2 linked regions of the Natranaerobius thermophilus JW/NM-WN-LF genome follow. The protein of the gene in region 2 interacts with the protein of the main gene of each other region in a pairwise test. Links are inferred from orthologs where the notes say so. Each region holds a gene or a part of one and is shown on either strand. Other genes may lie near its edges. The genes, in order: rbsB and ileS.

Region 1 (12,142 bases), 1.5 Mb from region 2 along the record:
ATTCTGGGTACTCTTATTGGTCTTTATTTCCCAGAATGGGTAGGGAACTTGTTGTTTACTGTTTCCAGCATTTTTGGTGAATTGCTATTTTACATTGTTCCTCTTATTATTTTGGCCTTTATTATCCCAGGTATCGCAGAATTAGCAGAGAGTCCAGGTAAAATGCTGGGTGCCACCGCAGGTGTAGCTTATTTATCGACTATCATTGCAGGTACAATAGCCTTTTTCGTGGCAATGATGATTATTCCGGCTATTGCACCCGAAATCGTGGAAGTTGAAGAGGATGCAGGACTTTCCCAGTTTATTGAAATTGAAATAGCACCTATGATGGAAATCATGACAGCTCTTGTAACGGCCTTTATCTTTGGTGTTGGTGTAAATTACTTAAAAAATATCCGCGGTAATAAAACTCTGTATAATTTCATGATGGAATTTCGAGAGGTTGTGCGCTTGGTAATTCAAAAAATAATCATTCCTTTACTACCACTTTACATAGCAGGTATCTTTGCAGATATGGCTGCTGAGGGTACTGTGTTTAGAACTATAGGTCTGTTTGCGCCTCTCTTCGCCTTGGTAATCGGATTACAAATACTATACTTAATTTTACATTTCACTGTTGCAAACAGATTGCGACCTGAAAACCCTATTTTCGGTAGCTTAAAGCAAATGATTCCAGCTTATACAACTGCCTTGGGGACAGTTTCTAGTGCAGCTACCTTACCAGTAACTTTAAGAAGTGCCAAGAAATTAAAAGTGCCAGATAATATAGTAGATTTAGTAGTACCTTTAGGAGCTACAATTCATCTAGCTGGTAGTACTATTGCCATAACCATCAGTGCCGTAACTGTGTATTTGCTTCATCTCGGTACACCAGAATTCACCAGCTTTTTCCCTTTTATTTTGATGCTTGGAATAGTAATGATAGGAGCTCCAGGAGTTCCAGGAGGGGCGGTAATGGCCGCTCTAGGCTTATTGAGCACTATGTTAGGATTTGGAGAAACAGAACAAGCATTGATGATTGCAATTTACATGGGACAGGATCCCTTTGGAACTGCTTGTAACGTAACAGGAGACGGTGCCAATTCCATTATTGTGAGTTCTATAGCCAAAAGAGTGGAAGGTAATAAAGGCAAGAACTCAGAAACAGAAGAAGAAGCTTAATAAAAGAAGAATTTTCGTACTGTACAAGGTTCGCAGAAGTTTTGCAAACTTGATTCAACCCCCTCCGGTTATTGATAGCCGAGAGGGGGTGGGTTATTTAGAGGTTTTTAATCTCTTGTATGGTATCTCCCCTTGTTATCCTTTTTTTTATTGGCTTCAGTCTGCTCCCTGCTTTTCTCTTCTGTAACCATCTTATCGTAATCGCGTTTAAAGTTTTCCAGCTTTTTACTTCTCTCCTCTTCTTCACGAGATTTATACTGGATGCGGCCTGCTCGTATCCACTTTTTTATGTACTTTTTAGCTACTCCTGTCTCTTCTACTACTTTGTCTAAAGAGTTTTCAGGATTTTCACCAATATAGTCTTTTACAATGTCAAAAAACCGTTCTGCACACTGCTCACATAAAATGGGATTGGCGGCATTAAATAATTCTTGCTCACACTTTTCGCAAAATCTTTCGTCCATATTATTAACCCCTTTACATAGAGAATAATTTCTTCTTACTTATTAGTATAAATGAAATTTGCAATTAAAAAAACTTGCCGGTAGACCCATTTTGGGTTACCGGCAAGTTTGTCTTTGTTATTTCAATTCATACAACCGAGATTGTTTCTACTATACCTATTAGTTTTAGTATCTTCCGGATTTCCTCAAGGCATCTTGTACGGCGTCCATCCATCGCTCCGCGCTACCGGTAGCTTCAGTGTAGGTATCAACTTCTGCTGAATCCTTTTCTTCAAACCATTCTGGCATAATTTCCTTGGCTTCATGGAATTCTTCCCAGTCATAATCCTCATCTTTGATGGAGTATTCTCCGTCATCTTTTTGAACTTCTTCTAAGGTAACATCTTGAATATCATCACCAATAATTTCTACCCAGGCCAAGTTCCAGCCACCTCGAGCACTCACAGGGGACATTCCCATGAAAGTGCCATCATAAGGACCTTCGGATAGAGCTTTATCAACTGCATCTATAGCTTTTTCTGAAGTTCCAGTTGCACCTGAGATAGTATCGACTTCATCTAAGTCATCTGCAGCTTTAATTCTCTCAATCATTTCATCTAGCATAGCCTGTAAACTATCGTATTCTTCAGGATAATTATCTCTTATATCAGCCCAATTTTCTACATCGTATTCATAATCTCGATCTTTTCGCAGTCCTTTGTTATCGTATTCGGTTAAGCTTATGTCTATAATTTCATCTCCGTCTTTAACTATATCTGCTTTCACAAATCCATTTTCATTGGCTTCAGAATAACCAATTTCTCGATCGTAAACTCCTGCGTTAGCTAGAGCGCGATCCACTGCCTGCTTCCAGGATTCAACACTACCAGTTGCTTCAGTAACCCCGTCTACATCTGTTGAGTCTGCTTCTGCAAACCTTTCAGGCATAACTTCTTTTGCTTCATGGAACTCATCCCATGGATATTCATCATCTTTGAGCTCAGCTTCTTCGATTGGGGTATAAGCATCGTCACGTCCAGCTTCTTCTAGCTCAACTTCTTTAATTTCGCCGTCTTCAACAGTTACAATAGCAATTCCCCAGCTGCGAGCTCCAATGTCGGATACTCCCATGAATGTACCGTCAAAGGGCCCTGTTTCTCCTTTAGCAATGTCAATTGCTCTGTCAACTGCTTCAATAGCTTTTTCTGCAGTTCCAGTAGCTCCTGTAATAATATCTACATCAGCTGAGTTAGTTGCTTTCATGTCTTCAGCTAAGTCGTCAAGCATTGCCTGCAAGCTGTCATACTCTTCAGGATAATTATCTCTGACTTCGGCCCAATTATCTACATCGTACCAATAATCTAGTTCTTTTCTAAGACCCATATCATCATGCTCTACCAAGTCAATATCAACTATATAGCCATCTTCGAAAGTCACTTCCGCGGTTGTGAAACCACGACCTTCTTCTGATGCAGCTCTATAAGTACCATCTTCTACATCCAAAGGTTCAGCTTCCGGTTCTTCGGAAACCTCGGGTTCCTCTGCTTCCTCGGGAACTTCTGGTTCTTCCGCTACTGGCTCCAAGGTATCATATAAGTTTATTTCACCAGCTTCCCATGTCACATAATACTTTAATTCTTCAAATACTGCTCTTACCGGAGTATAATTGGTTCCGTCGATATTTTTAACATCTACCGGCATAGTTACAGCTTCGCCATCAACGTAAAGTTGATCACTGTCAGCTTCTAGCTCTAAAGTAGGTCTATTTTCGTAAGTAATTACAACCTTTTGTTCTTGAGCATCCCATTCTACACTACCTTCAGTCACTTTTTCCACAGTGTTGACAGGCATTAAGCTATTACCTTCTTCAATTAGGCCTGTAACTGTTTCGGTAGTTTTCCCTGAAATAGTTAGCTCTACATCAGGAGTAGGCTCAGAAGGTGCAGGTTCTTCCTCTACTACTTCCTCTTCAGCTTCATCTTCTTCAGGCTGTGCATCCTCTTCCGGCTGTTCTTCTACTTCCTCACCAGCCAAAGCATTTTTCACAGCTTCCAAAATACCTTCACTTGATGCTGTAGCACCAGATACAACATCGACTTGGGTGCTTTGGGCTTCAACAATCCTGTCTAGCACCTCTTCCGCATCCTCAAAGTAATCTGGAGTATCATCGTGTTCAACAACTTCTACACTTGTAATTTGACCATCAGAAACTACCACATCTACTGTGATGTCATCATTGAATCCGCTGCCAGTCCCCCTGTAATCACCATCTGGAATGTTTTCGACATTAATGTCTTCAGACGCCATAGTCCATGAAAAACTAAATAACATAACTAGGACTGTTAAGATAGCAAGTTTCTTCACCGTTACAACCTCCTTTTATATTTTAAATATTATTTTAAAAAGTGAATCAAATCACCCTATATATATTATTTATATTTCAATCAAAAAAATCCTTCCATTATATGAATATTTTTCTAGTTAAAGAGTAAAATTAAATTTGGTGAAAGGTGTCAAAAATAGTATGATAGGGACATTAAAATGCAAAAATAAAAATGTACTACTGCCGATATTGACATGGGAAGGATATTGTTTTATGATATTAATAATAATTATTATTTAAATATTTGGAGGTGTAAATTAATGATCCCTGAAAACGTATTACAAAAGTTAAATGAACAGATTAAACATGAGTTCTTTTCTGCTCAATATTATCTGGCTATGGCTGCTTACTGTAAAGAACAAGACCTTGATGGTTTTGCCAACTTTTTTATAGTGCAGGCTGAAGAAGAACGATACCATGCGATGAAGTTTTTTAATTTTATTGATGAATTGGGAGAAACTCCTATCATTACAGGATTTGAAGATCCTAAAAGAGATTTTAAATCCCTAGAAGAAGTATTTGAATTATCTCTAGAACACGAACAACACGTTACCCATTTGATAAATTCAATTATGGAAATAGCACAACAGGAAAAACATTACCCAACTGTTAGCTTTTTAAACTGGTTTATTGATGAACAGGTTGAAGAAGAAACGACTATGGATAATTTATTGAGTAAAGTCAAGAGAATTGGTGAAAGTGGACCAGGAATTATCATGCTAGACAAAGAACTTGCGGAAAGAAGTTTTACACCTGAAGAAGAGTAGCTCAGAAAATTAATATTCTACATAAAGGGACCACCCCTAGCCTATATTACAAGTCTTTGACGGCACAGGTTAGGGTGGTCCTGTTTTCGCATTAATCTGAGATTATAAGTTTTTAGCAAATTCTACCAATTTATTTGACATTGTTTCTATGTTTTTAATTTCTTCAGTAATGGATTGTAGCTCGTGAGCTTGCTGATTTGAAATATTTTCTATGTTTTGAACTCCTGTGCTTACATTCTGTTCATTTTCTTTTAAAGTACTTAAGATCTCTTCAATTTTCTTTAAAGATTCTTTGCTGTTATCTGCTAGTTTTCTAATTTCTTCTGCTACTACCATAAAGCCACGGCCTTTTTCTCCTAATCGAGTAGCTTCTATGGCTGCATTGAGTCCTAAAAGGTTAGTTTGATTAGTAACTCCTTGTACGGTATTTAAAATTTCATCAGTTTCACTTACTTTGGTATTCAACACTTGAACTTGATCGGATAATTCATTTCCTGTAGAAGCAAGCTCTTCTGATTCACCAGAGATAGTTTCTGCTGATTCCATAATTTTACTAACAGCTTCAGACAAGTGATTGGCCATCTCGTAAACTTGATTCTGTCTTTCTAGGCTTTTAGTAAATGCTAAACTACCTACTACATTGGAGTTTTCATCCTTCAAAGGTACTGCAGAGCTAACATAGGGAAACCCAAATTTCTCACTATCAAAGTGTTGAACCACATGCTTCCCTTGTTTCATGGCCTGATATAGTCCAGTCTTTTCCGGAACAGGATCACCTTTTGCACAACCGTGATCAATACTTTCACCAGGATAATAAGCTAAAAAAGTATTATTCTCAGCTTCCACCAGGCTCACTGCCATATCATCTACCATAGCTTGTTTAATGTAGGGGGCAGCATGTTCCATGTATTCTAAAATATTGTTCCCTTGCATATTATTACTCCTCCTTTATTTTAATGTGTATTATTGGTTTCATTTGGTTTCATTGGCAAAATAGTCCATTAACGTATAATAGTTCTATTTTAAAATTTAAAATCCTTCAAATCATTAATATTTAAAATATCTAAATTAAAAAAGATGAGCCGTGAAATACTACGGCTCATCCAAACAACATATCTATTAAATTTATTCAGTTACTAGTTCAAGGTCAACTGGAATATATTCTTCTATCTCTTCATCTTCCAAATAATCAGCAGCACTTTCTACTCCCAAGGAACCGATCAGTGCTGGCTGCTGGGCTACAGTGGCTGCCATACTACCTTCAGATACTGCTTCTCGAGCATCGTCAGTAGCATCAAAACCGACTACCATTATATCTCTGCCAGAACTTTCAATGGCCTGAAGTGCACCAAGAGCCATTTCATCGTTATGGGCAAAAACAGCGTCAATTTCCTCTTCAGCTTCTAAGATGTTTTCCATAACACTTAGTCCTTCTTGGCGGTCAAAGTTAGCCGTTTGGGAAGCGATCACGTCGATATCAGTACCTTCTACTGCATTATGGAAACCTTCTCCTCTGTCTCTGGCAGCGGAGGCACCAGGAACTCCTTCAAGTTCTACTACTTTTCCTTCTCCACCTAGCTCGTCTACAATAAATTCACCGGCCATTTCTCCACCTGCTACATTATCGGAAGCTACGTGAGATAAAACTTCGCCACCTTCTGCACTTCTGTCAAGAGTGATTACAGGAATATCTGCATCATTAGCCATTGAAACAGCGCTTTCTACTGCATCACTATCCACAGGATTAATAAGAATCACGGAGACTTCTTGCTGTACCAAGTCTTCCACATTGGAAAGTTCTTGAGAAGAGTCATCTTGTGAATCAAGTACTACCAAGTCGTAACCTAAATCTTCAGCTGCTTCCTTAGCACCTTCTTCTAAGGTAACAAAGAAAGGATTGTTCAGTGTGGAAATTGCCAGTCCAATAGTTCCACCTTCTGCTTCACCTTCTTCGTCTGTAGGAGCTTCTTCACCACATCCTGCCATTACACCCAAAAGCAGAACTAGAATACCTCCTACTGCTAACAGTTTTTTAAGACTACTCATTTAAACATACCCCCTCAAATATTTTAATTTTTTTATAAAGAAGCTGATTAGATTTGATTGGATTGAATTAATGGATTGAATTGATTGGATTAATCAGCTTTCTTCCTATCTAAGAGCACTGCTACCAAGATAACAGCACCTCTTACAACTAGCTGGTAATAAGAAGAAACATTTAATAGGTTTAGTCCATTGTTTAAAACACCGATTATGGTAGCACCTATAAAAGTGCCAAAAACGCTTCCTATACCGCCGGCAAGACTGGTACCGCCAATGACAACAGCGGCAATGGCATCCAGTTCAGCTCCGTCTCCGGCTGTAGGAGGAGCAGAGCCCAACCTGGAAATGATAATCATGGCGCTGAGGGCGGCAGTAAAACCAGACAAGGTATAGGCAAATAATTTAATTCTATCGGTGTTAATTCCAGTCAGTTTAGCTGCTTCTTCGTTACTACCAGTAGCGTAAATATATCTTCCAGTCCTGGTCTGAGTCAGGATATAATATGCTACAATAAATATGATAAGGGTTAATATCACGGGTACCGGTACTGCTCCCACCATACCACGGCCTATAAAATGAAAACCTTCTCCTAGACCGCTAAGAGGACGACCATCGCTGACTACCAGTGCCCCACCCCTGGCCATAGTCATCATGGCAAGGGTTGCAATAAAGGGCGGCACTTTACCTTTGGTGATTACTATACCGTTAAAAAAGCCTAGGGCACTTCCTGCTACCAAGCCAACAAAGATGGCCATAGGAGCCGGTAGTCCCATTTCGGCCGCAGTAGCTGCACTCACCCCTGAAAAGGCCAGGACTGAGCCTACAGATAGATCAATGCCCCCTGTTAAAATAACAAAAGTCAAACCTACAGCCATGATGGCATTTAATGAAGTTTGTCTTAGGACATTAAATAAGTTACTAACGGTTAGAAATCTGGGAGTCAGTATTGCCAGGACCACACATATTAATATAAGTCCAATAACTGATTGAAGTTTTAATAAGTTCTTTTTCCAATCGTCTTTTTTAAAATTCTCTATCATCTCAGAGACTTTTGCATTAATGGCATTCACATAATCCCTCCTAGATGCTTCGCTGCAGTTGTTACAAGCAGGGACTTGCTTATAAACACTTCACTGCAGGTGGTTAGTTTTGCTACTAACTGTTTACTGCCCGTTCCATAATTTGCTCCTGATTCACATTTTCATGGCTAAACTCTCCCGTTATTCTACCTTTGTGCATTACCATAACTCTATCGCTAATCCCCATTATTTCAGGAAGTTCAGAAGAAACCATGATAATGGCCACATTTTTCTGTTTTAGTTCGTTAATTAGATTATAAAGTTCCACTTTTGCCCCTACATCTACACCTCGGGTGGGTTCGTCCAAAATTAGTACTCTGGGATTGGTCATTAGCCACTTGGCGAAGACAAGTTTCTGCTGATTACCTCCGCTCAAATTCTTAACCTTTTGAGCAATATGAGGAGTTTTGACAGTCAACCTATCGATATATTCCTCAACTTTTTCTTTTTCACGACCTTTGTTGATTCTTCCTAAATTTGAGGTGAAAGAGTTTAATGATGCCAGGGTCATATTTTTGTAGACTTCGTGTTCTAAGAACAATCCTTCGGATTTTCTGTTTTCCGACAGATAAACGATCCCCTTTTCAATGGCATCCTTGGGGGAATTTATCTTAATAGGTTGGCCGTCTAGCAAAATTTCACCCTGAATGGGATGAGCACCAAAGATAGTTTTGCAGAGTTCAGTACGTCCTGCTCCCATTAGACCAAAAATCCCCAACACTTCACCCTGTTTTGCCATCAAATCCACATTGTAAATTAGTCCTGGTGAACTGACATCTTTAAGTTCCAAGACCACATCACCGGTTTGAGGTGCAACCCAGGGGAATTTTTCTTTTAAATCCCGGCCGACCATCATTTTGATTAGATCTTCCGTATTAGTCTCTGTTATATCTTTGGTACCGACATGAGTTCCGTCCCTTAATACCTGAACTCTATCGGAAATCTGAAATATTTCTTCCAGTTTATGGCTGATATATATGATTCCTTTCCCGGACTCTCTTAAAGAGTTGATAACTTGAAAAAGAACCTCTATTTCTTGAGGTGTGAGAGCATCTGTAGGCTCGTCCATAATGATGATCTTGCAGTTCATTGATAGTATTCGGGCTATTTCTACCATCTGTTGAATACCGATGCTAAAGTCTTTGACAGGACGAGTCAGGTCTATATCTTCAACTCCCAGTTGGACAAGGAGTTTTCTACTCTCTTCATTCATATAGTGCCAGTCAATTTTTCCGGTTATGGGATGGGTTTTTTCCCTGCCTAAAAAAATATTTTCTCTCACTGATAAGTTGGGAACCAAACTTAATTCCTGATGAATGATCCCAATTCCGTGATCAGTGGCTTTTTGAGGGGACTCTATGGCAACTTGCTTACCTTCTACTTCCAGCATTCCTTCATCTTCACCGTAAACACCACTGAGAATTTTCATTAAGGTAGATTTACCGGCACCGTTTTCTCCTAAGAGGGCCAGGACTTCTCCAGCTTCAAGGTCCAGGTCAACATCATCAAGGGCCCTAACACCTGGAAAAGTTTTGGTTATTCCCTTCATTTTTAGTAATGTCATTAAAACACCACTCCGGATTTTAAAATAATATTAGAAAAAGGTGTACATTCACCGGTTCTGACAACTGCTTTTGTGTTTGAAACCTCTTTTTTAAAGCTTTCATGGTCAATTTCTGTTATTTGAATATCAGGATTGTACTGTTTTAATAAGTCCACAATTTTATGATAAGTTTGTGGGCTCACTTCTCTCGTTTCAGTAGTCAGTACCACTGCTTCAACCTGTAACTCGGAAAGTACCGTTTCTAGTGTTTCCATAAAAGCTGGTACCCCTTCCTTAAGGGCCAGGTCTATCCGTTCTGATTCTTGGGGGATGGGAGGTCCAGCATCGGAAATAGTCAATCCGTCAGTATGGCCCATTTGAGAAGTAACTCGGGAAATTTCGCTATTCAGCAAAGTTGTTTTTTTCATTTACAGTTCCCCTTTCTTCAGGAAGGTATCTACCTGATGAGAATAGGGTAATGAGCTTTGTGCTCCTTCTTTGGTCACTGTGATAGCCGCTACGGCTGAAGCATATTTGAGGGCGTTTTCTATGCTTTGTCCCTGTCCCAAAGCAATTGCCAAGGCTGCTGTAAAGCTATCACCTGCTGCTGTGGTATCTACAGCTTTAACCGAAAAGCTGTCAACAAAGGTGGCCTCTTGAGGGTTTTGAGAGTCTTGAGTGCCGTGAGTACCGCGAGTTCCGTAAGTACCGCGAGTACCGTGATTGCAGTGTGTGTTATGATGTCCATGAGTGCCTTGTTGACCCATGTTCTTGTCCACATGAAAGGCCCCTTCTGAGCCCAGAGTGACAACTACCTGATCCACACCCAAGTCAGTCAGATGCCTGGCGGCAGCTATCTGTTCCTCCCTAGTTTCTGTGGTCATACCTGATATGACAGATAGTTCAGTTTCATTGGGAGTTAACAAGTGGACACGTTTTAATAGGTTTTGGGACAGTTCCTGGCCAGGTGCTGGATTTAAGATAACCTTGGTCCCTAAACTGTCAGCTAACTCAGCCGTGGCCTCTACTACTTCTAGGGGAGTCTCCAACTGCATCAGCAAATATTCTGAATTTTGGATCAATTCCTTATGCTGTGGCACCCAAGATGTTTTCAGTTCACCATTGGCGCCTGGATATACAAGAATGGTGTTTTTACCCTGTTGATCGACTGTGATAAAGGCATTTCCTGTAGGAGTGTCAGCTAGGCACTGAACTCCTGTTGTATCAATCTGTTCTTGTTCCAAGTTTCTTAGTAGATTATTACCCAAATCATCGTCTCCTACTGCACCGATCATGTTCACCTGGCCTCCCAACCGTGCCAGGGCAACAGCTTGATTGGCGCCTTTTCCGCCGGGAAAAGTAGAAAAATTTTGGGCTAGGAGTGTTTCGCCTTCCTGGGGAAGCCTGGGGACAGACAATACGAAGTCCATATTTAAGCTTCCCATAACTGTAAATTTTACAGACAATAGCATTACCCCCCTGCCTTACTATATTCAAAACCCTTGCTTAATTTGTTTATTTTTTGGATGTATAAAAGTTGAATGTTGATAACTTATTTCCAGATTTCTGGGCCTCACTGGCCGAAGTCTATTCCTTATTTAATCTTAATCCATACTATTTAACTGAATTTCTGATGATTAATTCGGGCTCTAGCTTGACTTCTTGGATTTTAAGTGATTCGAAATCCTGTGAAGTTTGATTAGTTTCGGGATGAGTGCTTTTCCCAGTAATATTAGTGGTCTTTTCGATCATGTCGATCAAAATATCAGTCGCCATTTGTCCCATTTGATAAGAAGGTTGTGCCACCGTAGTCAGGGGTGGATCTACTAGTCGTGAGGTTTGAATGTTGTCAAATCCGATAATTGATATATCCTCCGGAATTTTTAGGCCGCGATTTTTAATAGTTCGCATAGCTCCCACCGCCATGAGATCATTAGCTGCTACTACTGCTGTGATATGCGGATTTGTATCCAACAGCTCGGCTATTCCTTGCTCTCCCGAGAGGGCCTTGTAATCACCATAATAGATCAATTGTGACTCTGATTCGGGAGTGAGACCGGCTTCACTCAAGGCTTGTCTGTATCCCTCGAGGCGGTCTTTGGCCGTTTGGGATGTTTCAGGACCTGAAAGAAAAGCAATGTCTCTATGGCCTCTTGTAATCAGGTGATTCATGGCTAGTTTAATACCTTTATAACCGTCAGTATAAACTTTGGGAAAGTCCAAAGGACCTGAAAAACTCCTGTCTAAAAGGACAAAGGGTGTATCATTGTTCTCCAGGTGGTCCAGATAACTTTTGGAAGATTTAGTTGAACTTGTAAAAATAATTCCGTCTACGCATTTTTCTTCAAGAACTCTGAGGTATAATTTCTCCTTGTCCACATCATCATCGGTATTGCAAAGTATCATATTGTATCCTTGGTAATTGGCCGTATCCTCAATGGCCCTGACCACCTGGGGGAAAAAAGGGTTGGTAATGTCTGGAATGATAAGTCCCAAGGTATTGGTCTTTTTAGTAATTAAGCCCCGAGCGAGGTAATTAGGCTTATAGTCCAGCTCCCGGGCTGCTGCAAGGATCTTTTCTTTGGTCTCTTCTTTGATGCCCATATCCTTGTTGTTTAGCACCTGGGAAACAGAGGTGATTGAAACCCCAGCTTTCTTGGCAATATCTTTAATCGTGGCCATTGGGGACGTCCTTTCATAAGAAAATATTAATATCGTAACTT
Region 2 (12,677 bases):
ACCTAAACGATTGCAGCGTTACCGTGAGCAACACGAGAATTCAACTTATGATCAAGATATAGTTGTCTCAAGAGCTCCACTATTCAAAGTGGTGGATAATTATAACTGGAAGGCAATAGTTGAAATTTCACAAGAAGAAACCATTGATAATGAAGTGGGTGATTGGTTATCAGTCAAATTTGATTTTGCTGATAATGAAATTGAAGGTAGAATTGTGGAAATAAAAGAATTTGATTCCCAAACTATAATGGTGTTAGAATTTGAACGTGAGCTAGAAAAATTTTGGAAAAATCGGTTTGCAGAAATTGATATTGTCAAAGATACCAAGATAGGGTATAAAATTCCTCAAAGAGCCCTGACCGAGAATAATGGTCAATTAGGGGTATACCTTGTCAAGCATGGTGTGGTAAAATTTGAAGAAATAGAATTAATTTCCGAATTAGAAAACAATGAAGTATTAGTCGATGGCTTGAATGAGGGGAATTTATTGATTAGGAATTCCTTTTTCGTTCGAGAAGGTGATCGAATACGATAATACAAAATAATTACAATAAATGGGGGGGAGGGTAATGACGGCATATATCAAAAGTAATCTTCAAGAAATTAAGGAAAAAATGTCAAAATCTGCGGAACTAGTCGGTAAATCCCTTGATGATTTAACATTGATAGGAATTACTAAGTATGCAACAACTGAACAAATAGCTGAACTATACAGATTAGGGGTGACAAATATAGGAGAAAACAAAGTTCAAGATGCATTACCTAAAATTGAAGAATTAGAAGATCTTGAAATTAACTGGCACTTCGTAGGTCATTTACAAAGTAATAAGGTAAAGTACTTAATCAATCATATATCTCTTTACCAGGCTTTGGATAGGACCTCACTGGCTAAGGAGTTGCACAAACGTGCAGATAAAAACAATGTCAATGTAAATGCTTTGGTTCAAATAAATATTGCTGGAGATGAAAATAAATTTGGGCTGAGTCAGGAGGAAACGGAACATTTTATTGAAAAAGTATTAAATAATTATCCACGTATCAATATCAAGGGTCTTATGACCATGCCTCCTTATTTTTCAGAACCGGAGCAAGTTCGTCCATATTATAGTAGAATGAGAGAACTATTTGAATTGTTTAAAACAAAATTTGGAGAACAACATTTTCAATATCTGTCAATGGGGATGTCCCATGACTACCATATAGCCATTGAAGAAGGAGCAAACATGGTTAGAGTTGGTAGGTCACTGTTTACACAAAGAGAGGAGGGGTAAGATAATATGAATTTTTTTGAAAAGATACTAGTATTTTTAGGGCTAGCCGAAGAAGCAGAGGAGGAAATTATAGAAGATGAAGAAGATGTAGCACCAGTTAACAACTCTACCTTCCAAGAAAAAAAACATAAAAAACGAAGTGCTGTTCAAAGAAAACAGAAAAATAGTGATCAGGAAGGGGATTCGGTAGTGCCACTACACAGTACAAAAAATACACAAGGTATAAAAATTCACTTAATTGCACCCAGTAAATACGAAGAAGCTCAAGAAATTGGGAAATACCTAAAAAGTGGTTTTCCTGTGGTCGTAAACTTAGAACAATTAGAAATGGAGACGGCCAAACAAATGATTGATTTTGTTAGTGGGACAGTTTTTGCCCTTGATGGCAATTTACACAAAATTGGGCAGCAAATATTCTTATTTTCGCCACCTAATGTAGGAATAGATGGTGCCATTGATACCACTGGAGATGAATTTTTTGATCAAAAAACATACGAAGAATATGAATAGGAGATGTAATAAATGCCTGTGGTGAGTTTGTTTAATTGGATTTTTCAAATTGTATATATAATGCTGATTATTAGAGTGATCTTTTCCTTTTTGCGTCCGTCCCCTTATCAAAACAAAAGATTATATGATTTAAATAAAATTATTTGGAAAATAACAGAACCTGTCCTAGCACCTATTAGAAACTTAATTTCGCCTTTGATGGTCGGTGGAGGACATTACATTGACCTCTCACCGTTAATCGCCTTGTTATTATTGAATTTATTACAAAGATTGACATTTAGTTTACTTTGGATGCTGTAAAATTTGGAATTTAATATGGGGGGTAGTTGATGGGAACTGATAAACAAACAATTATGAATCACTATACTCATCCTCTGGAAAAGGAAACAGCCAGTAAAATATTCGATAAAACAGACAAAGTGTTTAAGGAGCAAGGGATGGAAACTACAGATTTTTTTGATCCACATCAGTTAACTATTGCAGAAAAAGTGATTAATACATTCTCTGATGTTTCAGCTTTATTTTATGGTGGTTTAGCTGATGCGGAAAGGAAAAAGGTTGGGATTTTCCCTAAGGAATGGAATGTTACCCCTGATCAATTGGGGATCGAAGTACTAGAGCTTAGAGGAAATTTTAGATTTTCTAGTATTTCTCATAGAGATGTTTTAGGTGCTGTCATGGGTCTAGGTTTAAAGAGGGATAAAATTGGTGATATTCATGTCATGGAAGAGGAACACAGGTTGATTATTGCTGTTGATGAAAGTATCTCCCAATTCATTACACAAAATTTAACACAAGTAAAAAATGTATCAGTATCAGCTGAAGCTATGGATCAGGAAGAAATCCCTCGCCAGCAAGAGTACACTCGTGAAATAAAGGGAACTGTATCTAGTTTAAGATTAGATGCTGTTGCCAGTATAGGTTTCGGAGCTTCTAGAAGTAAAATGAGTCAGTTGATAAAAGCAGAGAGGATAAAACTCAACTGGCAACCTACTAAAGATCCTAAGGCTACTGTTTCTGAAGGAGATGTGATTTCATTAAGAGGAAAAGGAAGAGTGGAAATATCTGCAATCGGTGGTAAAAGCCGAAAGGGTAGGAGACATGTAACATTAAAGCGTTATAAATAAGTTTTAATTTCGGAGGTGGAATTATGACATTAACCCCCCTAGACATACACAATAAGGAATTTTCTCGTTCCTTTCGAGGATATAATCCTGATGAAGTTAATGAGTTTTTGGACAGGGTTGTTAAGGACTATGAAAGTATTATCAAAAAGAATATCGAACTTAAGGAAGAAGTGGAAAAATTAAATAATAAAATTGAACACTATCAAAAAATGGAAGAAACTCTTCATAATGCTATAGTTGTGGCTCAGGAAACTGCTGAAGAAGTGAAGGAAAATGCACAAAAAGAGGCAGAATTAATTAAAAGAGAAGCTCAAAGTGAAGCTAACAAGCAGATCGAAGATGCTCATAACAAGGTCAATAAAATTCAACAGGAAATAGAAGAATTGAAAAAACAAGCTAGTGCTCATAAAACACGATTTAAATCCATGCTAGAAACTCAACTTGATTTACTGGAATCAGAAGAATGGAAAAATTTAAATGCTAACAATCAAGAAGACTACCAATCTGAATATCATAGCCAAAATGCAGGTACTGAACAAGCCTCTGATTTGACTGCTAGCTACGAAGAAGAGGAAGTTGAAAATTCCCAAATTGATAGTCAAGACACATCACATAGTAATTAATAAGAGTATCAGGTAAATTTTGTGTAAAAAGAATATTGCGAAACAATTGTGGCTATGCTAAAATGCTAAGATAAATAAATTCCGTTAAAGCTTTAAAATTCAATATACATTATCGGCCGTGAAGGGAAGAGTAATCTGCACTTACTATCTACAGAGAGCCGGGAATGCTGGGAACCGGTGATAGTGTGTAGATGAAGATCATCCTTGAGCTCTTTGAGTGAACTAATAGTAGCTCAAAGCGAATGGCAAGCGTTAATTGCCCTGAGAGCCCGTATATCATTCGTTAAGATTTTGCTTAGGTGTGCGGGTAATAGGGTGGTACCGCGAGTAACCTCGTCCCTATCAGGGCGAGGTTTTTTTGATTTCTAAAATAAAAGATGGCCTGGAGGTGGCACTATGAATTATAAAGATACTCTCAATTTACCTAAGACAGATTTTCCCATGAAAGCTAAGCTTCCCTCAAGGGAACCTGAATTTTTACAAGAGTGGGAAAGCAACAACCTCTATCAACGTGTCCAACAAAAACGTTCAGGAAAGCCTAAGTACATTTTGCATGATGGCCCACCCTACGCTAATGGGAACATTCATATGGGTCATGCCTTGAATAAAGTCCTTAAAGATATTGTTGTTAAATTTAAAACAATGCAAGGATACGATTCTCCCTATGTACCTGGATGGGATACCCACGGTCTACCTATAGAGCATCAGATTACCAAAACAGAGAAAGTTGATAGGAAGAGCATGTCAGATGTGGAATTTCGTAAAAAATGTCATGATTATGCCATGAAGTATGTGGAGATACAAAAGGAAGAGTTTAAACGACTTGGAGTCAGAGGAGACTGGGATAATCCTTATCTGACTTTATCACCTGAATTTGAAGCTGAACAAGTTAAATTATTTGGTGAAATGGCACAAAAGGGTTATATTTATAAAGGATTAAAACCTGTATATTGGTGTACTGACTGTGAAACAGCTCTAGCAGAAGCAGAAGTTGAATATCATGACAAACGTTCACCTTCCATTTATGTTGGATTTCATGTAAAGGATAGTAAAGGTGAGTTTAATGAAGAAGGTGTAGAGTTTATTATCTGGACCACTACTCCCTGGACGATTCCTGCCAACATGGCAATTGCACTTCACCCCGAATTTCAATACTCATTAATAAAATCGGGAGAAAAACACTATATTGTGGCTACCGATTTACTAGAAACGGTAGCAGAAGAGGCTAAATTAGGAGAATATCAAATTATCAGAGAGTATACTGGTCGAGAATTAGAAGGAATAGTCTGTCAACATCCCCTCTTTGATAGCAGAGAGTCTTTAGTTATTTTAGGGGATCATGTAACCCTTGAACAGGGAACTGGCTGTGTTCACACTGCTCCGGGACATGGTCATGAGGACTATGAAGTTGCCCAAAAATACGATTTGGAAGTACTTTCTCCATTGAATGATAGTGGTGTTTTTACTGAAGAAGCTGGTCAGTTTCAAGGACTTTATTACGACAAAGCTAATAAAGAAATTACTCAAGCCCTGGATAAAAGAGGAGCTTTATTGTCCTTGAGTTTCATTACTCACCAGTATCCATGCTGTTGGAGATGTAAAGAGTCAGTTATCTTTCGGGCCACTGAACAATGGTTTGCATCAGTAGACGGATTTCGACAAGATGCTTTAAAAGCTATAGAAGATGTGGATTGGATCCCTGCCTGGGGTGAAGAAAGAATCAAAGCCATGGTAATGAACAGGGGAGATTGGTGTATTTCCAGGCAACGAGTCTGGGGAGTACCATTGCCGATCTTCTACTGTCAAGAATGTGGTCATGAATTGATCACAGAAGAATCTATCTCAGCTGTAGCTGAATTATTCAGACAGGAAGGTTCAGATGCCTGGTTCGAAAAAGAAGCCCCTGAAATATTACCACAAGGCATTCAATGTAGTTGTGGTGCCAAAAAATTTAGTAAAGAGACGGATATTATGGACGTATGGTTCGATTCTGGGTCTACTCATAGAGGGGTCTGTGCTCAAAGACAAGAACTGGCATGGCCTGTAGATCTTTATTTGGAAGGGAGCGATCAATATCGAGGATGGTTTCAATCATCCTTGCTGACTGCTGTTGCCACTAAGGGTGAATCCCCCTATCGAGAATGTTTGACTAATGGTTGGGTAGTTGATGGTGAAGGAAAGAAAATGAGTAAGTCCCAGGGTAATGTCATAGCTCCCCAGGATATTACTAACCAATACGGAGCAGATATTCTCAGGCTTTGGGTAGCCTCTAGTGAGTTCAAACAAGATGTCAGGGTATCTCAAAAGATATTAAAACAGACTGCTGAAGCCTATCGTAAGATAAGAAATACTGCTAGATTTATCCTGGGTAATTTATACGATTTTACACCCGAAAAAGATTATGTATCCTTTGATCAATTAGAAGAAATTGATAGCTATATTCTATGTCGCTTACAAAAGGTTATTGATCAAGCCACTAGAGCCTATGATGAATTCGAGTTTCATGAGTTTTATCACTTAATTCACAATTTCTGTGTTGTTGAATTGAGTCAATTCTATTTAGATGTGATTAAAGATCGAATCTATACAATGCCAACTGAGTCAAGAGAGAGGCGGGCTGCTCAAACCACCATGTATTATTTACTAGATAGTTTAGTGAAAATGCTTGCTCCAGTATTGACTTTCACCAGTGAAGAAATATGGCAGTATTTACCAGGTGATCGAGAAGAGTCAATCCAATTAACCGACTGGCCAGAAGTCAACGAGGAACTGGTAGATAATGAGCTAGAGCAGAAGTGGGCGAATTTTTTAGAATTCAGAAAAGAAGTGGCCAAAGCACTAGAAAATGCTCGTAAAGATAAAAAAATTGGCAGTTCCTTAGAATCGAAAATCTTAATTTATGCTGATGAAGACCTATTTAAAAAATTACAAAGTTTTGAGGATAATCTAGAGGAACTGTTCATAGTTTCTCAAGTAGAATTGAAGAAAGCCGAACAATTAACTGAGACTGTTAAGAACCAGGCTTTAAGCTCGGAAGATGTAGAACAGGCTAGCATAATTATTGAAGCCGCCCAGGGTGAAAAATGCCCCAGGTGTTGGAACTATCACCCTGAAGTGACTAAAGCGGAAGAATTATGCCCTAGATGTAGTCATGTCTTAGAGACTAGCAATAAATAGTTTAATAGAATTAGCAAAATTTACCCCCTGAATTTAATCAGGGGGTTTTTTATTTACCATGTTTTGGAATAAAATAATAGATACACAAATGGTTAAATTAATAAGGGGGATGAGAATTTTGCAAGATAACAATAATAATCAAAAAGAGTTGTTAGAAAAACTATATTACCAAACTGCAGAACTTTTAGATAAACTGGAAAAATTTAAATTAGCCGAGTATATGCATTATTTAAATAATCCAGTACGTTATTTTTGGATTAATTTTTGGGGAGGGGTAGCTAGAGGTTTAGGCATAGCAGTGGGGATGACAGTTTTAGGTGCTATTTTGGTTTACTTTTTACAGCAGCTAGTAATGTTAAATCTACCAATAATTGGTGATTTTATTGCTGATATCGTTAAAATTGTTCAAGAACACTTATAATTTCTTAAAGGAGGTTGTTCTAAATGACAGATCAAGAAATTGAGAAATATCGCCAGAAATTGTTATCTATTAAAGCAGATCTTGAAAAACACGAAGCTGAAGGACAACATGATAATCGTACTAGTATTAGAGATAATGTCTCAGAACTATCGAGCTATGATAATCATCCTGGGGACTTAGGTTCTGAACAATATGAACTAGAAAAAGATACAACTTTATCAAATCTAAGAGAACAAAAATTACGAGAAATAGAAATTGCTTTAGAAAAAATTGCTAATGGTGATTATGGGAAATGTGAATCATGTGGAAAGGAAATTAATAATGAAAGATTAGATGCAGTTCCATACACTAGATATTGTATTTCATGTCTAGGAGATTTAGCTTCAAATCAGGATGAACACCCTTATTTTGAAGGACATACTCACTTGGAGACTATGAGCTCAAAAGACGAAAATTCAATCCACTTCGATAAAGAAGATATGTGGCAAAAATTAGAGAACTACGGTCAGGCCGGGGGAACTAACGAAGATTATGAAAACTCCGATGAAAATTGGGGTGCTGCTGATAAAATGGATGAATATTCTATTGGAGGCAAAGATCTTAGTATTAACCCTAAAACAGATCCAGAACGATTTAAAAGAAGGAAAAGACGGGGAAGAAATGATCAATCATAGTATTTATCTTCATCTAAATTGTCAAGCATGTTCTGTTGTGCTAGAATAAATTGAGATTATTACTATTAGAGGGGGGACTGGTGGAGTGGGATTTGTTTTATTTGTCATAATTGCATTAACTATTGTTTTAGATCAAATATCCAAACTAATAGTTGCAAGAACTATGAGTTTAGGTGATAGTATCCCGGTGTTGGAGAACATTTTTCATATAACTTACTCAGTTAATCCCGGTGCTGCTTTTGGAATAATGGCTTATCAGACTACCTTTTTCATCGTGACTACCATTTTGTTATTACTCGTAATGGTATTTTTATTTTATCGACTAGGACAAGAATTTCAAATAGTAAAAATAGCTCTGGCTTTACAGTTTGGTGGCGCAGTAGGTAATTTGATTGACAGGATTAGAACAGGCTATGTGATAGATTTTTTTGATTTTAGGATCTGGCCAATTTTTAATATTGCAGATATGGCTATTGTGCTAGGTGTGTCTATTTTAATTTATTTTATATTGTTTATGTCCAAAGATTATGGATGTTTTGATTAGTGGAAGTTGCCAGTAAGGGAGGGCTTGTATTGGAAAGATATAAAAAGGCCCAGTCTATAAATACAGACTATGAATTGATCCCTAAAGAGAAAGATGAGGGATTGAGGCTGGATCTGTACTTAAGTGAACAGATCGAGGACTTAAGCCGAAGTAAAGCAAAAATGTTAATAAACAATAACAGTGTGATGGTAAATGACAATTGGGTTAAGGCTAGCTATTCCATTACCTCTGGAGATGTGGTAAAAGTGGACACTCAATTAATTCAATCTGAGATAACTCTAATTCCCCAGTCTATACCCTTAGATATTGTCTACGAAGATGAATATCTTTTGGTTGTCAATAAGCCGAGAAATATGGTAGTTCATCCTGGAGCCGGGAACTATCGAGATACCATGGTTAATGCTCTATTATATCATTGTCAAAATTTATCAGATGGTACTTCTTACGAGAGACCCGGTATTGTACATCGCTTGGACAAGGATACTTCTGGTTTGTTGGTAGTTGCAAAGCAAAATGAAACCCATGATATTTTATCGGAGGAAATCAAAAACAGGCGTGTAGCCAGAACTTATTTAGCACTAGTTATAGGAGACTTTTCCAAGAAGAAAGCTACAATTGATTTACCAATAGGAAGAGATCCCAGAAACAGGAAAAAAATGGCTGTAGTTCATGGAGGAAAGAGAGCAATTACGAAAGTTGAGATGTTGCGAAGTTTTCAAAATCCCGAAAAAATATCTTATTTGAAATGCTCTTTAGAGACCGGACGCACTCATCAGATTAGAGTACATTTAAGCCATTTAGGTTATCCCCTTTTAGGTGACCCAGTTTATAGAGGAAAAACCGGAAAAAACGTAGATATAGATAAAAATTTAACAGGGCAGGCTCTTCACTCTTTTTCCTTAGCATTTACTCATCCTGTATTTAAAAAGACTATGGTTTTTAGAGCTCCCCTGCCCTCAGATATGATGAACCTGATTTCTAAACTAACCAGAAGTGACAAAACCAATTTTAGATAAAAAATGATTTCAAATTATATTGAATTAGTTGGAGTCAGTTTGTGGTAACTTTGGATCCACATATAAAGTCTTGTGATTATCATAAATTACCATTCCTGGTTTTGCTCCTTTGGGTTTTCTGACGTTTTTAATTTGAGTGTAATCCACAGGTACATTTTCAGAGTTTCTAGCTTTAGAATGGTATGCCGCAACTTGTGCAGCTTCAAGGATAGTTGCTTCCGGAATATTATCACCTTTAACAATTACATGAGTTCCTGCAATTTCCTTGGTGTGAAACCAAGTGTCGTTTTTGGAAGCCTTCTTTAACGTTAAGCGATCGTTCTGTTTATTGTTTTTTCCTACCATAATTGTAAAACCATCACTAGAAGTATATTTGATAAAATCACCTTCACTACCTCGAGGGGCTTTTTCTCGGTCTTTAGTTTGTTTCTTTAAGTAACCTTGCTCCATTAGCTCCTGCCTAATGTCTTTTAGTTCCTCCAATTTAGCTGCTTCATCGACTTGGAATAGTAAGCCTTCCAAATAAGAAATTTCCTGCCTGGTTTTCTTTATCTCAGTTCCTAGTTTTTTGATACGATTGGTGCATTTTTTAAATTTTTTAAAGTAATGGTCAATGTTTTCTCCTGGAGTTTTAGATGGGTCGATTTTAATTCCTAGTAGTTTGGGAGGATCTTGATAATAATCGTAAACTTCTACTGTTTCGGTATGTGCATTATTAACTAAATGATAATTAGCACTTAAGAGTTCACCATATTTTTTGTATTTAGTACCACCTTCCGAAGTTTCATATTCCTTTGTTTGTTTTTTAAGTTTTTTTCTTGCTTTTTTAGCTGCTCCGGATAGTTTTTTCTTTAGTTGTGATTTTAATTGCTTAGCCAGTTCTTCTTGTCCCTTATAATGAGCAAAATCATCTATTGCTTGATTTAATGTATCGTACTCGACTAATTTAAAATTATCAGTATTATAAAATCTATTATCCCAATAAACATCCTTCATCTCAGTTGTGGTTTTGTCATAAACAATAACAGGTTGATATGACAGGGACATTATATCATTTATAATTTTTTCCCAAATATTATACAGCTCGTTAGCTTCTACACCTTCTGGGTAGGTAGTATTTATTATTTGCTTTGATAAAAAGGGACTTACTCCTAAAAAGTTATCAAAAAACAGTTTATCTATTTGATTTTGGTATTGAGATAATAGTTTATTAAACTTATCTTTATCTAGATTTTCAGAAAAGGGATCTAGTTTATCTGGAGCTGGTGGTCGTTCAAATAGGGTCCCCGGCACTAATTCTCTTTGATCAGAGGCAGAGAGTTCTCTTTGAATACGCCTTAAAGCATCCATAATTCTCTTTGTTTTTTTATTGACTAAAATCACATTACTGTGCTTACCCATTATTTCACAAGTTAACAGGAATTCTTCGGTCAAATCAAACTCATCCCTGCGTTTTATGTGAATATCAACTATCCGATCACCATGATACTGAACAATATCGGTAATTTTTCCTCCAACTAAAAATTTACGCAAAAACATACAAAATGAGCTGGGAGAAGCCGGGTTTTCCAGTTTCTTTTCAGTTAGATTCACGCGACAGTACTTGGGATGAGCACTTAATAACAACGTGTTCTGGCCACTTCTTCCATATAATTTTAGAGTAATAACTTCTTTTTGAGGTTGATGAATTTGGTTAATTTTAGAACCAATTATTTTTTGTAACTCGCCTACAATTCCTCTGATGGTAAAACCGTCTATTGGCATTAGATTGTTCCCTCCGTTTCAAGTATCAATTAGAGTATAAATGGTATTAAAGATCGGGTCAAATTTTACCCTTGATAAAAGTATTATTTTTAAATTTATGTAATAGGAATTAGGAGTAGCCGGTTTATTTGGAGGGGGAACATCTATGTCATTTTATTTTGTATCAACTAAAGATGTGGCGAAAGAGCTTAATACAAATATTGAGCAAGGATTAACTACCAATGAAGCTCACAAGCGACAAGGTCAATATGGTGACAATGTTTTACCCACTGATAAGGGTGTCAAATGGTGGGATGTTTTAATAGATCAATTTCGAGATTTTATGGTTCTGGTTTTACTGGTTGCTACTTTAATATCAGGTCTGTTAGGTGAGTATACAGATGCAGTAACTATTATAGCAATTGTGTTCTTGAATGCCATACTAGGTTTTTATCAGGAATATAAAGCAGAGCAGTCACTAGATGCTTTAAAACAATTGACTGCACCTAAATCGTGGGTTATCAGGGATAATCAATATCAAGAAGTTTATGCCCTGGATTTGGTTCCAGGAGATGTGGTTTTTATTGATACGGGTTCAAGAGTGCCAGCAGATTTACGTTTAATAGAAGAACAAGGCCTAGAGATAACAGAAGCTGAACTAACAGGAGAGTCGGTACCTGTTAAGAAACACACTGATACACTAAATTTTTATCCCGACTCAACCGGCGATATTTCTAATATGGCTTTTATGGGGACCATGGTATCTAAAGGAACTGCAAAAGGAGTGGTTACGGGTACCGGCCAAGATACGGAAATGGGACAGATAGCATATATGCTGTCGGAAAAAGACGACGCAGAAGAAACACCTTTACAAAAACGCCTGGCTTACTTAGGTAAGATTCTCGTCACAGTTTGCCTGGTAGTTTGTCTATTAGTTGCCATTCTTGGAATATTTAGAGGAGAACCTGTATATAAAATGTTCATGGCTGGTGTCAGTCTAGCCGTAGCAGCTATACCAGAAGGGCTGCCTGCTGTCGTTACTATAGCTTTAGCAGTAGGTGTTCAAAGAATGATGAAGCGGAAAGCTCTAGTCAGGAAATTACCTGCCGTTGAAACCCTGGGTTCTGCTACTGTTATTTGTGCAGATAAAACAGGTACATTGACTACTAACGAAATGAAAGTTGATGAAATATATGCTCCTGATGAGCCTGAGGCCCTGAAAATGTGTCATAAAATAGCTATTCTATGTAATCACTCGGTTTATGAAGAAGGACGTGGAATAGTAAGGGGAGAACCCACGGAAAAGGCTTTGATGGCAAAAGCTTTAGATGAAGGGTACTCTCCGGACCAACTCTTGACTTACTATTCCTTTTTGGATGAATTACAATTTGATTCTGATAGAAAACGGATGAGTGTGTTTTATCAGATAGATGGTAAAGGTTGGGAGTCCCAAGAAAGTATATTATTAGTAACTAAAGGTGCTCCTGAAATGATTTTGCCTAGATGTACTCAAATTCATGGAGACAAAGCTCCTCAGAAGCTAACTGAATCCAAGTCCCAAGAAATTTTCA

Evidence for each region.
Region 1: the proteins of ileS (region 2) and rbsB interact in binary tests that used the Escherichia coli proteins (3 or more experiments, as listed by UniProt). The link is inferred for Natranaerobius thermophilus JW/NM-WN-LF from one-to-one orthologs.

The regions. Positions count from the first base shown.
Region 1 is NC_010718.1:2,889,564-2,901,705, forward strand. The notes cover bases 4,841-7,601. They hold rbsB (ribose ABC transporter substrate-binding protein RbsB), read right to left. Parts: upstream 6,801-7,601; coding sequence 5,880-6,800; downstream 4,841-5,879. Other genes in these bases: NTHER_RS13550 (methyl-accepting chemotaxis protein), read right to left, coding at 4,857-5,687; NTHER_RS13560 (ABC transporter permease), read right to left, coding at 6,890-7,601. Also shown: NTHER_RS13530 (dicarboxylate/amino acid:cation symporter), read left to right, coding at 1-1,161; NTHER_RS15455 (hypothetical protein), read right to left, coding at 1,269-1,625; NTHER_RS15460 (FMN-binding protein), read right to left, coding at 1,791-3,968; NTHER_RS13545 (ferritin), read left to right, coding at 4,248-4,754; more of NTHER_RS13560, read right to left, coding at 7,602-7,837; NTHER_RS13565 (sugar ABC transporter ATP-binding protein), read right to left, coding at 7,953-9,440; rbsD (D-ribose pyranase), read right to left, coding at 9,440-9,847; NTHER_RS16005 (ribokinase), read right to left, coding at 9,848-10,885; NTHER_RS13580 (LacI family DNA-binding transcriptional regulator), read right to left, coding at 11,034-12,101. UniProt on the Escherichia coli protein: Part of the ABC transporter complex RbsABC involved in ribose import. Binds ribose. Also serves as the primary chemoreceptor for chemotaxis.
Region 2 is NC_010718.1:1,387,695-1,400,371, forward strand. Bases 3,613-6,908 are described here. They hold ileS (isoleucine--tRNA ligase), read left to right. Parts: upstream 3,613-3,927; coding sequence 3,928-6,708; downstream 6,709-6,908. Other genes in these bases: NTHER_RS06690 (DUF5665 domain-containing protein), read left to right, coding at 6,818-6,908. Outside these bases: NTHER_RS06655 (biotin/lipoyl attachment domain-containing protein), read left to right, coding at 1-535; NTHER_RS06660 (YggS family pyridoxal phosphate-dependent enzyme), read left to right, coding at 570-1,271; NTHER_RS06665 (cell division protein SepF), read left to right, coding at 1,278-1,781; NTHER_RS06670 (YggT family protein), read left to right, coding at 1,794-2,081; NTHER_RS06675 (YlmH family RNA-binding protein), read left to right, coding at 2,111-2,908; NTHER_RS06680 (DivIVA domain-containing protein), read left to right, coding at 2,932-3,531; more of NTHER_RS06690, read left to right, coding at 6,909-7,129; NTHER_RS15205 (TraR/DksA C4-type zinc finger protein), read left to right, coding at 7,153-7,803; lspA (signal peptidase II), read left to right, coding at 7,889-8,347; NTHER_RS06705 (RluA family pseudouridine synthase), read left to right, coding at 8,377-9,363; NTHER_RS06710 (Rqc2 family fibronectin-binding protein), read right to left, coding at 9,388-11,127; NTHER_RS06715 (calcium-translocating P-type ATPase, PMCA-type), read left to right, coding at 11,273-12,677. UniProt on the Escherichia coli protein: Catalyzes the attachment of isoleucine to tRNA(Ile). As IleRS can inadvertently accommodate and process structurally similar amino acids such as valine, to avoid such errors it has two additional distinct tRNA(Ile)-dependent editing activities.